DNA from 2 places in the Nocardioides sp. Z50_6 genome. Region 1 is predicted to be linked to the other one. Evidence: predicted binding sites of a transcription regulator. Region 1 holds the regulator's gene; the other holds the start of a gene.
The links. Region 1 encodes LexA, which represses DNA repair genes until DNA is damaged. Its sites were predicted from a motif close to TCGAACANNTGTTCGA; they were not measured.
Positions count from the first base shown of each region.

Region 2: the regulator LexA is predicted to act here: its motif matches at 2,095-2,110, upstream of AC4BGE_RS02685 (DUF222 domain-containing protein).

Region 1 is NZ_JBZAJB010000006.1:183,804-190,946, reverse strand. It holds gene secD (protein translocase subunit SecD) at 1-920, shown strand, start outside; gene AC4BGE_RS15325 (ATP-dependent DNA helicase) at 959-2,974, shown strand; gene AC4BGE_RS15320 (sulfotransferase family 2 domain-containing protein) at 2,978-3,730, opposite strand; gene lexA (transcriptional repressor LexA) at 3,765-4,493, opposite strand; gene AC4BGE_RS15310 (GNAT family N-acetyltransferase) at 4,592-5,377, opposite strand; gene AC4BGE_RS15305 (AAA family ATPase) at 5,479-6,225, opposite strand; gene AC4BGE_RS15300 (LysM peptidoglycan-binding domain-containing protein) at 6,454-6,843, shown strand; gene AC4BGE_RS15295 (hypothetical protein) at 7,043-7,143, opposite strand, start outside.
Region 2 is NZ_JBZAJB010000001.1:550,624-557,766, reverse strand. It holds gene AC4BGE_RS02690 (amidohydrolase family protein) at 1-601, shown strand, start outside; gene AC4BGE_RS02685 (DUF222 domain-containing protein) at 620-1,942, opposite strand; gene AC4BGE_RS02680 (hypothetical protein) at 2,162-2,683, shown strand; RNA gene ssrA (transfer-messenger RNA) at 2,739-3,108, shown strand; gene AC4BGE_RS02670 (hypothetical protein) at 3,249-3,518, opposite strand; gene AC4BGE_RS02665 (type I restriction-modification system subunit M) at 3,892-5,637, shown strand; gene AC4BGE_RS02660 (restriction endonuclease subunit S) at 5,634-6,902, shown strand; gene AC4BGE_RS02655 (type I restriction endonuclease subunit R) at 6,923-7,143, shown strand, end outside.

The sequences.
Region 1 (7,143 bases):
AGCGCAAGAACCCGCAGCTGATGGTCAAGCGCGCCCTGTGGCTGGCGATCTCCGGTGTGGTCACCCTGGTGGCCCTGGCCGGCATCGTGGTCAACGGGCTCAACCTGGGCGTCGAGTTCAGCGGGGGCCGGGTGATGGAGTTCTCCACCACCGAGAAGCTGGACGCCGACGAGGCCCGCGACGCGGTCGAGGAGGCGGGCTTCGCCGACGCGACCGTCCAGGAGTCCGACCAGGCCAACATCACCGTCCGCACCGGCGAGATCAGCAACGAGGAGGCCGAGGAGATCCGGGCGGCGCTGGCCGAGATCGGCGGTGAGGCCGAGGAGGTCCGCGACGAGAAGATCAGCGCCTCGTTCGGCAACGAGCTGCGCGACAAGGCGATCATCGCCTTCGCGATCGCTTTCGCCGCCCAGCTGATCTACCTCGCCGTCCGCTTCAAGTGGACCTTCGGCCTGAGCGCGGTGATCGCGATGGCGCACGACGTGCTGATCGTGGTGGGTCTGTTCGCCTGGCTGCAGAAGCCGATCGACGGCATCTTCCTGGCCGCCGCGATGACCATCATCGGTCTGTCGGTCAACGACACGGTGGTCGTCTTCGACCGGGTCCGTGAGCGCTGGCGGGAGTCCAAGCCCGGCGAGCTCTTCACCGACCTGGCCAACAAGGCGGCGGTCGAGACGCTGCCGCGGACGGTCAACACGGGTCTGGGCACCATGTTCATCCTGGCCGCCCTCGCGGTCCTGGGTGGAGACTCGCTGCGCGACTTCGCGATCGCCCTCCTCGTGGGTCTGGTGGTCGGCACCTACAGCTCGGTCTTCACCGCGACCCCGCTGGTCACCTACCTCCAGGAGCGGTGGCCGATGTCGAAGGAGAAGAAGATCAGGGTCGAGCGCGCCCCCGACGACTCCGGTGCCGTCGTCTGAGGTGCCTGACTGTCGGCGCCCGGCCCTAGGCTTCTCGGATGCCTGACGCGACCGAGACCGCCGCACCTCCCGCACCCTCGGTGCCGGAGGTGCTGGCGGCTGCCGTGGGGGCGCTGGGCGGTCAGGAGCGCCCCGGCCAGGTCGAGATGGCCGAGGCGGTGACCGCGGCGATGGAGTCTGGCCAGCACCTGCTGGTCCAGGCCGGGACGGGCACCGGCAAGTCGTTGGCCTACCTGGTGCCCAGCCTGCTGCACCGCGACCGGGTGGTCGTGGCCACCGCCACCCTGGCCCTCCAGCACCAGCTGGTGGAGCGCGACATCCCGCGGCTCATGGAGGCGGTCGGCGACCGGGTGGACTCCTCCTACGCGGTGCTCAAGGGGCGGTCCAACTACGCCTGCCTGCACCGCGTCCGCGAGGGCGTCCCCGACGAGCAGGGTGTGCTGGTCGACGTCCCGGCCGGCTCGATGGGCGCCGAGGTCCTCGAGCTGCGCAGCTGGGCCGAGGCCGAGGTGGAGTCGGGCGGCTCCGGCGAGCGGGACAACGCGCCCCGCCACACCGACCGCACCTGGCGTCAGGTCAGCGTCAACCACCGGGAGTGCCTGGGCGCGGCGCGCTGCGCCTTCGCCACGGAGTGCTTCGCGGAGCGGGCCAAGGAGAAGGCCCAGCGCTCCCACCTGATCGTCACCAACCACTCCTTGCTCGCCATCGACGCGATCGAGGGGGTGCCGATGATCCCCGACTACGACGTGGTGGTGATCGATGAGGCCCACGAGCTCACCGCGCGGGTCACCCAGGCGGCGACCGACGAGCTGTCCGTGGGCGACGTGGAGCGGGCCTCGCGCCGGGCCCAGCGCCACGTGGCCGAGAACGCCGGCGCCTCCAACCCCGCCGACGACCTGGCCGACGCCGCCGAGGCCCTCGCCGACGCCCTGGCGATGACCCCGGGGGGCCGGATCGACCAGATGGGGCAGCAGCTGGGCGACGCGCTGGTGCTGGTCCGCGACGCCGCCCGGGCGGTGGTCTCGGCGTTCGGCAAGGAGGAGAAGGGCGCGGGGGAGGCCGACGCCGCCCGGACCCAGGCCAAGGGGCTGGCTCAGGAGGTCTTCACGACCGCGGAGCGGATGGCGGCCGGCAGCGACGCCGACGTGCTGTGGCTCAACGAGGCCCGCGAGCGGATGCCCGCCCGGCTGGCCGTGGCACCGCTCCAGGTGTGGGCGCAGATGCGCGAGCGCCTGCTCACCGACAAGACGGTCGTCTTCACCTCGGCGACCCTGATGCTGGGCGGCGACTTCGCCTCCGTGGCCGGCAGCCTGGGGCTCAAGCCCTCGGAGCGCGTCGACACCGGCGCCCCCGCCGTCGAGTCCGAGGGAGCGCGCCCGTGGCGCGGGCTCGACGTGGGCTCGCCGTTCGACTACGGGCGCCAGGGCATCCTCTACCTCGCCCGCCACCTGCCGCCGCCCGGCCGGGACGGGCTGGGCCAGGCGCAGCTCGACGAGATCGTCGATCTCGTCGACGCCGCCGACGGGCGCACGCTTGGCCTCTTCTCCTCCCGCCGCGCCGCCGAGGCGGCCGCCGAGGTGGTGCGGGAACGGCTGCCCCACCTGACCACCCTGGCCCAGGGCGAGGCCCAGCTCCCCGAGCTGGCGCGTCAGTTCGTGGCCGACCCGCACACCTGCCTGTTCGGCACCCTGAGCCTGTGGCAGGGAATCGACGTGCCAGGGCAGACCTGCCAGCTGGTGCTGATCGACCGGATCCCGTTCCCGCGTCCCGACGACCCGCTGATGTCGGCCCGCCAGCGCGCGGCCGACCGCGCCGGGGGCAACGGCTTCATGCAGGTGGCCGCGACCCACGCCGCCCTGCTGCTGGCTCAGGGCGCCGGCCGGCTGATCCGCACCACCTCGGACCGGGGTGTGGTCGCGGTGCTCGACCCGCGGCTGGCCACCGCGAGGTACGGCGGGTTCCTCAAGGCCAGCCTCCCGCCCATGTGGACGACCCACGACCCGCAGGTGGTGCGCAAGGCGCTCAGCCGCCTGGCCGCGGCCGCCGGGGAGTAGGGCTCAGTAGCCGAGGATCTGGTAGTCGCGCCGGTACATCGCGCTGACCAGCTCGCGGAGCTCGTCCGAGACGTCGAGCCGACGCCCGCCGGGGGCCGTCTGGTTGCGCGGGCGGGCGGGCACGGCGGGCGCGCCGACCCGCTCGCAGACCTCGGCGAAGTCGCGGTCGAAGGTCTCCAGCCGTCCCACGAAGTCGACCCGGTCGAGGTCGATCAGTCGGGTCTGCAGCGCCAGGTGCTGGTCGGTGCCCGGGACGGCGCGCAGGTCGTGGGTGGCGGTCCACCGGGCGAACTCCTCGACCCGCTGCATCCGGGCGTGGGTGTCGCCGTCGAACTTGAAGTAGTTCGTGTTGACGACCTTGTCCTGCCAGGCCGAGAGGAACCGCTCGAGCGGGTCGCGGACGAAGGCGAAGGCGAAGTAGTCGGCGAAGAGCGCCGTCGGGTAGCGCACCCGCATCGCGTGGTCGACGTCGAGGGAGACCTCGTGGGTGGCGAAGTGGTGCCGCACGGTGCGGGTGGCGACCTTGGCGACCCGGTACCAGACGAAGCGGTGGCTGTGGCTGATCGTGAGGTTGTAGCCCAGCGCCGAGACCCAGCCGGCCTCCGCGCTCGCCCGGGAGAGCGCGTCGAGCAGGTCCTTCGACTCCGCCGTCAGCTTGAAGCGGTCGTCGGGCCGGGTGCGGAACACCTCCGGCGAGACCCCCTCGGCGAGCGGCGGGGCCGGTGAGGACTGGGGCTCTGCTCGGGACCGTCGCATCGCCGCGAGTTTAGCCTGACCTCCCGGGCCAGGATCACATGCGGCGCAGGACCGCGGTGACCTTGCCGAGGATGGTGGCGTGGGTGCCGTCGATCGGCTCGTAGGCGTCGTTGTGGGGCAGCAGCCAGACCTGGCCGTCCTTGCGCTGGAAGGTCTTGACGGTCGCCTCGCCGTCGATCATCGCGGCCACGATCTCGCCGTTGGCGGCATCCGGCTGCTGCCGGATCACCACGTAGTCGCCGCTGCAGATGGCCGCGTCGATCATCGAGTCGCCCGAGACCTCGAGGAGGAAGAGGGTGCCGTCGCCGACGAGCTGCTTGGGGAGCGGGAAGACGTCCTCGACGCGCTCCTCGGCCAGGATCGGCCCGCCGGCGGCGATCCGGCCGAGGACCGGGACGTACTGGGCGGCGGGCGCCGCGTCACCCACACCCGTCGGGTCGAACGACGACTCCTCGGCGCTGCTCATCGCCCGGCGGGCGGCCAGCACCTCGGGCAGGAAGACCTCCAGGGCCCGAGGGCGGTTGGGGTCGCGCTTGAGGTAGCCCTTCTCCTCCAGCACCTTGAGCTGGTGGGCGACGCTGCTGGAGCTGGTGAGGCCGACCTCCCGGCCGATCTCGCGCATGCTCGGCGGGTAGCCACGCTGCTCGAGCGAGTCCTTGATGGAGAGCAGGATCCGCTGCTGACGCGGGGTGAGCCCGGTCGCGTCCGGCGGCCCGTCCGGCATCGGGACGACCTTGCCGCTCGTCTCGCGCGTCTTGGGCATGCGGTGCCTCCTGGGGGTGGTGCGGTCTCGGTGACCTCACCGTAGTGCGCCAGGAGGCGGAGTTCAAACAGGTGTTCGAACGGGCGTGTCGCTCAGGGTCAGGGGCTGCAGACCCAGCTGACCACGTTGAACCCGGTACGGAAGCCCAGGTCCACCAGGGCCTGGTAGGTCTCCTCGGCGGCGATCACCGTGGCGGTGCCGGCGCCGGTCTCCCGGGCCCGGTTCATCATGGTGCCGGCCAGGGCTCGCTCGAGGCCGCGCCCGTGGGCCTGGGGGAGCGTGACGATGTTGCCCAGCATCACGCTGTTCCCGCGGCGGTGGGAGGTCCCGGCGCCCTGGGGGTCGCCGGTGAAGGAGCTGCGCGCGATGAAGAACTGGTGGTCGGCCGGGTCCATCGTGTCCAGGAAGTCCATGTGGGTGCCCCCGGCGTGCGCCGGGAGGCCGAGCCCGGCGAAGATCGTGGCCGCGACGGGCTCGGTGTGGTCGGGCCACACGACGTCGATGTAGACGTCGTCGGGGGCCTCGGGGTCGATCGGCCGGTCCAGGTTGACGTGCATCGCCGCCGCCTCGGTCGCCACCAGGCCGGCCTGGGCCAGAGCGGCCTCGAGTGCCGGGGTGGTGGTCTCGGGGGTGGTCATCCACTGGAAGGGGAGCCCTCGGTCAAGGAAGGGCGCCAGGAGCTCGGGGACGCGCCCGGCGACGTCGGCCGAGGCGATCCGGGCGTTGGCGATCACGTTGCACACCTCGAGCGGGAGGTGGGACCAGTAGACCGTGGCGTCCGGCTCTTCGACGGTCTTGAAGGCCGGGGACTGCGCCATGGTGACGACCAGGGCCTCGAGATCGGCCTCGATGGTCTCCATGGGAGTGGTCAGGAGATCGCGCATGCAGCCACGCTATTCGCGCGGGAATCACACCCGCATGCCTGAAACTGATGACATCACTGTGCTTTGTGGCGGATGGCGACCGGGCGCGGCGTTGGTGGTCCTCAGTCGAGGACGTGCCTCAGGTACTGCATCGGCGCGTCCAGGTAGCGCCGCCAGTGGCTCACCAGCTCCAGCTCGTCCCACGTCGTCTCCCGGATCCCCCACGGCCCCACCTCGAGGAGCCGGGCGCCGGGCAGGGCCGCCACCAGGGGAGAGTGGGTGGCGCACAGCACCTGCGCTCCGCGGCCGGCCAGCTCGTGCAGCGTCGCCACCAGGGCGATCTGGGCGCTGAACGACAGCGCCGCCTCCGGCTCGTCGAGGCAGTAGAGCCCGGGGGAGTCGAACCGGGAGCGCAGCAGGGCCAGGAACGACTCGCCGTGGCTCATCTCGTGGTAGCGCGGGTCCTGACCGGTGGCGAACCCCTCCTGCCGGGTGAAGTAGCCGTGCATCGTCTCGGCGCGCAGGAAGAACCCCCAGCGCGGGGCTCCCGGGGACTTCTCCAGGTCGAGCCACTGATGCAGCGGTGACTCGGTGGCACGCGTCCCCTCCTGCACGTTGCGGGTGCCCCCCTCGGCCGCGAGGCCGAACGCCATCGCCACCGCCTCCACCAGGGTCGACTTGCCGGACCCGTTCTCCCCGACGAGCAGCGTGACGCCCTCGGCCATCTCGAGTCCCTCGCGCAGCACCTGGGCGACCGCCGGGACGGAGGCGGGCCAGACGGCGTCGGGTGAGCCGGCGTCCGGCGCGGCGGCGTTGGCGACCACCCGTCGTACGACGCGTCGCTCACGCGTCCAGTCCTGCCTGCGCACGTGGCGAGGGTATCCGCCCGGCCGGCGGGGCGACACGCCATCGAACAATTGTTCGGCCAGGTCCTTGATTCGTTCGAACACCTGATCTAACGTCGCACATGTGTTCGATCGAACGTGTGATCGAGACGGATCGCCCCAGTGCTTCGTCAGGACTGTCGGTGGTCGCAGTTAGACATCAGTTCGACAGCAACACCCACAGGCTGACCGCCACTTCCCCAGGAGGTCCCGATGAGCACGATGACTCTCACCCCCACCCGCCAGCTCGCCCCCGTCCGTGAGCTGCGGCCTGCTGCGCCCCGTGCGGAGGTTCGACCGGAGCGGGGCGGCGTCCGCCTGACCCGGCGCGGCCGTGTCGTCGTCTTCGTCGCCGCTCTCCTCTTCGTGCTTGTCGCGGGAGTCTTCCTGGGCGGCGGCTCTGTCGCCACGCAGGAGTCGGGCACGCCGGCGCCCACCGAGATCGTGATGGTCGAGGACGGCGACACCCTGTGGGGCATCGCCGCCGCGATCGCCGAAGACGGTGACGTGCGCGCCGTGATGGGGGAGATCGAGCGGCTCAACGCCCTCGACTCCGGGATGGTCACGATCGGCCAGAAGCTCCGCGTCCCGCTCGCTGAGTGACGAAGCCGCTGGCCTCACCCCTCCAGCCTCCACCGGTCGCTTCGACCCCGGCCGGTGGATACAACTGAATAGTTTCCGCCGGTCGCCTCGACCCCGGCCGGCGGATGGGGAAGACAAGAGGCGGGGCCCTGCCGGGCCCCGCCTCTCCCTGTGTCCAAGGGTGGACGTCGTCGTGGGGCCCGCCGTCGGTACGGGCAGGTCAGCGGCGAGAGATCCGGCGACCGCCGGGAGGCCGAGCTGCCCGGGCCGGGGGAGCGGGGGCCGGGTCCGACGTGGGCTCGGCCGGCCCCGGGAGGTCCT
Region 2 (7,143 bases), on a different contig from region 1:
GCGGACGCCGGAGGCGCTGCACTGCGGCACCTTCTTTCCCGAGCCCGGGGCGGCCGACTACGTACGGCGCCGGATCGAGGACGGCCTGGAGCTGTTCAAGGTGCACGTCCAGGTGGGTGCGTTCCATGTGACCGACCCGCTCCTCGACGAGGCCTGGGGCGTGGTGGCCGAGGCGGGCACCCCGGTGGTGCTGCACGCCGGCAGCGGCCCGGTCCCCACCCCGTACACCGGGCCTGGCCCGGTCGCCGAGCTGCTCGCCCGGCACCCGCGCCTGGCGCTGGTGATCGCCCACATGGGGGCGCCGGAGTACGAGGAGTTCACCACGCTGGCGCAGTCCTACGAGCACGTGCGCCTCGACACCACGATGGCGTTCACCGACTTCTTCGACGAGATGGGCGGACCGTGGCCGGACGCGCTGCTGCCGCGGCTCGTGGACCTGGGGGAGAAGGTGCTGCTCGGCTCCGACTTCCCGAACATCCCTTATCCCTACGTGCATCAGCTGGAGTCGCTGGAGCGCCTCGGTGAGCGCCACCCCGGCCTCGACCGGGCGTGGCTCCGCGCCGTGTGCTGGGAGAACGCCATCGGGATCTTCGGTCGCTGACCGGCCGCATGCGGGCTCCTACCTGCGGCGGCGGTAGCGGATGTCGCCGTTGGGGAGGCGGTCGTGGAGGTAGCGGTCGTCGTGGACGAGGTGGTGATGGTGGGAGCAGAGGAGGAGCCCGTTTTCGAGGTCGGTGGGGCCTTGTCGGGTCCAGGGTGTGAGGTGGTGGGCTTCGCACCAGGTGGCGGGGATCTCGCAGCCCTGGGCGCGGCAGTGGGTGTCGCGGAGGGCGAGGGCGCGGCGTTGGGCGGGTGAGAAGAGGCGGGCGGTGAAGCCGAGGTCGAGGGGATGGGAATCGGTGCCGAGGACGGCCGGGATGAGGTCGGCGGTGCAGGCCAGGCGGCGGATCTGGCCGGGGCTGAGGGCCTCTCCGGTCGGCAGGGTGCCGTGGCCGAGGCCCTGGGTGAGGGTGGCGAGGTCGAGGGTGATGACCAGGCTGGTGGCGGTGCCGCCGTGCAGGGGCAGCCGGGTCGGGTCGAGGCCCTCGAGGAGCGCGCAGAACGCCTGCCCGAGGCGGACGGGATAGGGCAGGTCCTGCCCGGTGGCGTCGGTGGCCCGGTGAGGCCCGTCCGGTGCGCGGTGGTGCTGCTTGCGGGGGTTGGTGAAGGCCTCCAGGGTGGTGAGCAGGCGGGTCGCGACGGCGTCGGGGACCCGGGCCTTGATCACGGTGGTGCCGTCACCGAGGCGCTGGCTGCTCAGGCCGGTGACGCGGCGGGCGTGGCGGTCCTGGTGGGCGAGGCGGTCGGCCTCGGCCGCTTCGGCGACGTGGGGAAGCAGGACCTCCAGGATCCGCTCGCCGAGCCGGGCCAGCTCGCGGGGACCGAACTCGGCCGCCCGGGCCAGGAGGTGGGCCTCGGCCTGGTTCAGCAGGTCGGTGACCTGGGCCGGCGTCATCGGTGGGGTGACGGTGTCGTCTCCGGTGAGGTCGTGCAGGCTGCGGGCGAGGTCGTCGAGGGCTCGGGCGATCACCTGGGCCTGCTCCACGTTGACCAGGCCGGCGCTCAGGGCCGCACCCACCCGCTGCCAGCGGGTGTCGCAGGCGTGGGCGAGGCGCTGCTCGCGGCGTGCCGTGCCCCGGTGGCCCCGGGTGTGGGCGCTCAGCCAGGAGGCGACGTCGCGGTGTCCTTCGGCATCGGCGACGTCGCCGGCGCCGGCCATCAGGCGCAGCCGGAGCGCGGCCAGGCGCGAGGCCACGCGGTCGAGGGCCAGCAGCGCCTCCCGCTTGGCAGCGAGCTCCATGAAGACCGGGTCGAGGTGGACCACCTCGTCGAGGGCGGCGCCCAGGCGCTCGGCGCAGACCAGCACCGGGTGGCTACCGGTCTGGAGCGGTGGGGTGTCCACGAGGGCCTCCGGGCAGGAATCGACGAGTGATTCCCCGGACAGCAACGGTGACCGGTCGGCTCACGGTCGGATCGCGCATCATCGTGGGGTCGTGCAGGGCCGGAGACCCTCTCCGCTCCGGCCAACGCCAGCGACCTGACGTATTACTTGCATCGTACGCATGTTCGAATAGACGCACAAGACTTTCCCTGGTCCTGTGGAGTACCTACAGTGCCTCCCGTGATGACGATGCTGCCGTTGATGATCATGACCGCCTGGCTCGCGGTGACGCTCTTCATCGTGGGGATCCTGGTCTTCGCCTTCCGGCGGCGTCCTCAGCGCCAGGGCTGGGCGGCGCCGGCGGGGCCGGCGTTCTCCGCGCCTCCCGGTGCCGGGCACCCGATGTCGCCGGTGGGGGTGTGGAACGGGGTGGTCCTGGGCAGCCGGGGCATGGGCCTGCGCGGCCGGACGTTCGGGACCTTCCGCCTCGAGGCGGGCGTGCTCTCCTTCATCCCCGACGCCGCGACGGTGCCGGCCTGGTCCGTCCCGTGCCACCAGCTGGCAACGCGGCGCCGCGGCTTCTTCGAGCTCGACGGCGCCGACGTGCGGCTGGTCGGACCGATGGGGGACCTGCGCTGCAACGTCAGCACCGAGCACATCAACCGGATGAGCCGCAACACCGTCAAGGACCTGCGTGAGCGGGCGTACGCCGAGGAGTTCGTACGGGTGCTGCACGGTCACGGGGCGGGCGTCGCGCCCTGACCGGGTGGGGGAATCGACCGCGCTGCGTTATCGTTGCCACCAGTACAACTCAAGAGGGGCTGATCGGTTTCGACTTGGGACGTTAGTTCCAGGGGAAGCGGGTCGAGAAGCCAGCGTCATCTCGTAAACGATCGCTGGAAAACACAGTTGCCGACTCTAATCGCAACGACTTCGCTCTCGCTGCCTGAGCAGTGATCGAAGGGTCTGACCGGGCATCCGTCCTCGTCCCGGACCCAGGCCTCATCTAGAGGACTAGCTGCTCATCTCCTGTCAGGAGGGGTGAGCGGGACTTTTTCCTGACTGAGCCTGTCGACGACGTGTCCGTGCGAGCGTCGGGGCCGAGAAAAGCGACAACACGGACTGCACCCGGAGAAGACCTGGATCGACGCTCGAGGACCGGGGTTCGATTCCCCGCAGCTCCACCAGGAGGGCCTCCTTGAAATGGGCCCGAACAGTTTCCCGAATTGGGGGGCTGCTCGGAAGGCCTCCACCAGCCCCAGTACGAACGAGAGGGCCCCAACCACGATCGTGGTCGGGGCCCTCTCGCTGTTCGCGCCACGAGCCCTCATGCGGCGGTCTGTTCGAGCCGCGCGACGTGCTCGAAGACCTCGTCGCCACGGAGGACGAGGATCTCGATCACCTCTCCTTCGAGGGGGTGGTTCATCAGCGGGCTGTCGATCCGCTCACCGGCCTCGCGGCTGTGCTTCTCGAGGATGCGGATGTTGTAGCAAGCGGCCGCTGCGGCGACAGCCAGCGTGACGAGTGGCAGACCGACGACCTGGACGAACCCGCGCCGCACGTCCTCGGTGCCGCGGTTCTTGATGTTGCCGAACACTGCCTCGACGGCCGAGCGCAGCGCGTAGGAGAGCTCCCACTTGCCCTCTGCACCGTCCGTAGGGAGCGACTGCCGAGCCAGGGCTTCGACGGACAGTTGCGCTCACTGGCCGCGGGGCAGCATTCGGCTCAGCAGGGACCTTGAGAACTCAACAGAGCAACAGCGCCGTGAACGCACGCGCGGACTGGCAGTCGACCGGAAGGAGGTGATGCATTGTCGTCTGCCTGCTCTCTGTGCGCACAGTCCCGGCTTCGTCTGCCGGCGGAAAGGCGATGGGCCAAGATGACCCCATGCCGATTCGGGAAAGCGTCAGCGACACGAAACTGGGGGAGCGTCAGCAGATGCCCCCGGGTACCTGTGGCGAGGCGACACGATGAGCACGCTCGGCAGCTTCATCTGGTCGATCGCCGACCAACTCCGTGGCCCCTACCGCCCCAACCAGTACGGAACCGTGATCCTCCCGTTCACGATCCTGCGACGCCTCGACTGCATCCTCGAACCCGACCGCGACACCGTGCGGGAGTTGGCCGCGAAGTTCGACAACCCGAACCGACTCAAGGTCGAGGTCGCCAAGGCCACCGGCCGGCCTTTCTACAACACGTCCAACTACGGGTTCGCCAACCTGCTGGCCGACGCCGACGGGCTCGTGGACAACCTCACCGACTACGTCGACCGGTTCTCCGCCGACGTGGACGTGTTCGAATACTTCGACTTCAAGAAGGAGATCCTCGCCCTCGAGAAGGCCGGACTCCTGCGGGAGATCGTCAAGTCGTTCGGTTCCGTGGACCTGCACCCGGACAAGGTGACGAACTCCGACATGGGCGACGCCTTCGAGTACGTCGTCCGCAAGTTCAACGAAGCCGCGAACGAGACCTCCGGTGACCACTACACCCCGCGGGACGCGATCAAGCTGCTGGTGGACCTGCTCTTCGCGGAGAAGGACGCCGACCTGACCGAGGCCGGCATCGTCCGGACGCTGTATGACCCCACGGCCGGCACCGGCGGGATGCTGTCGTTGGCCGAGGAACACCTGCTGGCCCAGAACCCCGACGCGCGCCTCACCCTCTACGGCCAGGAGTACAACCCGCAGTCCTACGCGATCTGCAAGTCCGATCTGCTCGCCAAAGGCCACGACGCGACCAATATCGCCTTCGGCAACACGCTCACCGACGACGCATTCACGGGCCGGCGGTTCGACTTCTCCATGTCCAACCCGCCGTATGGGGTCGACTGGAAGCAGTACGCCAAGGCCGTCACGAAGGAACGCGACGAAGCCGGCCCCTACGGTCGATTCGCCCCCGGCCTCCCGGCCACCTCCGACGGGCAGATGCTCTTCCTCCTTCACCTGGCCCACAAGATGCGGGCACCAGAAGACGGCGGCGGCCGGGTCGGCATCGTCATGAACGGCTCACCGCTGTTCAACGGCGGTGCCGGCTCCGGCCCGTCCAACATCCGCCAGTGGCTGTTGGAAGACGACCTGGTCGAGGCCATCGTCGCGTTGCCGACCAACATGTTCTTCAACACCGGCATCGCCACCTACATCTGGATCCTCGACAACAGCAAGCACCCCGACCGCAAGGGTCTCGTGCAGCTCATCGACGGCACCTCGTTCTGGACCAAGATGCGCAAGACCCTCGGCTCCAAGAACCGCGAGATTAGCGACGCGGACCGTGCCCAGGTGCTCCGGCTGTACGCCGATTTCACCGATGCCGACCCCGACCACTCCAAGGTCTTGTCCAACGACGAGTTCGGCTACTGGACCATCACCGTCGAACGGCCGCTCCTCGACGATGACGGCAACCCGGTGGTGGACCGCAAGGGCAAGCCCAAGCCGGACAGCAAGAAGCGCGACACCGAGAATGTGCCATTCACCTATGGCGGATCCACCGCCGGCGCCGCAGGCAAGACCCAGGTCATCCAGGCCTACTTCGACACCGAGGTGGAACCCCACGTCTCCGACGCCTGGATCGACTGGACCAAGACCAAGACCGGCTACGAGATCCCCTTCAGCCGCCACTTCTACAAGTACGTTCCCCCTCGTCCTCTCGCCGAGATCGACGCCGACCTGGAGAAGCAGGTCGCCAAGATCCTCGACCTCCTCCGGGAGGTCGAGGGATGAGCCGCGTCCGGAAAGAGACAGATCTGGAATGGCTCGATGCGATTCCGAGCGAGTGGTCGGAGCGTGTAGTCGGCCGAGAAGTCTGGGTGCGGGCCCGGCTTGGCTGGAAGGGTCTGACCGCCGACGAGTACGTGGATGAGGGGATCCCCATGCTCTCGACGCCAGACATCAAGGGCTCGGAAATCGCTTACCACGCTGCGAACAAGATCACCTCAGAACGTTACGAAGAGTCCCCAGAGATCAAGTTGCGTAACGGAGACGTTCTTCTGACGAAGGATGGCAACACAATCGGGACAGTCAATGTCGTGCGGGACCTGCCTGGACCAGCAACCGTGAACGGCTCGATCGCAGTTCTAACGCCAGCGCAGGAACTCGACGGAAGATTCCTTTACTGGTTCATCGCAAGCGGCTACGCACAGTCGATCTTCGACCGCCTGCGCGGAGGTATGGGGGTTCCGCATCTCTTTCAGCGCGACATCAACCGCATCTCCTTCCCCTACCCACCGCCTCCCGAGCAGCGCGCCATCGCCGACTATCTCGACAGGGAGACGGCTTGCATCGACACACTCATCGAAGAGCAGCAGCGCCTGATCGAGATGCTGCGCGGACGGCGTAGAGACGTCGTTTCCCACGCGGTACTGGATGCGACCTCCAACCGGGTGCAACTGCGCCGACTCGTGGATGTCATCGACTGCGCTCATGTGACGGCTGAGTTCGTCGAAGACGATCGCCGATTCCCGGTTGCGAGCATCCAAGAGTGTCAAGGCACGACGGTCGATCTTTCGGCTTGCAAGTACACGACGGCCGAGTTCTTCGATCACCTCCGAACCGGCGATCGGGCGCCTCGAGCAGGCGACCTCTTGTTCATCCGAAATGTCTCGGTGGGGTTGGTGTCGGTCGTCACAGCTGACTTGCCCGCCTTCGCGATGGGGCAGGAGACCGTGCTCTTGCGCCGAAAGAGTGACGTCCACCCTGCGTTCCTCCGCTATGCCCTGAACGGGGCTGAGGCGCGGTACGCGATCGAGGGAGCCATGATCGGCAGCACCTTCAGGCGCATCAATGTGTCCGCCATCCGCTCACTGCCCGTGGCCGTTCCGCCAGTGCCGGAACAACGTCTCATCGCGGCGTACCTGGATGACCAGACCGCGAAGATTGATGTGCTCATAGCGGAGACACAGCGGTTCATTGAACTCTCGAAGGAGCGCCGGTCAGCGTTGATCACGGCGGCAGTGACGGGTCAGATCGACGTACGGACGGCGGCATGACGGCTGACCACAACGAGGTCGTGTTCGAGACTGAGATCTGCGACGACCTTGCGGCCCACGGGTGGCTGTGCTCGGCCAAGGACGTGGGTTACGACCGCGAGCGGGCGCTCTTCCCGGAGGACCTGTTCGCGTGGCTCGAGGTCACCCAGCCGGCGGCGTACGAGAGGGCGTTGAAGGCGGCCGGGTCGCCGGCGAAGTTCCTCGACGTGCTGACCACGGCGCTCGACAAGCCGTTGGAGCA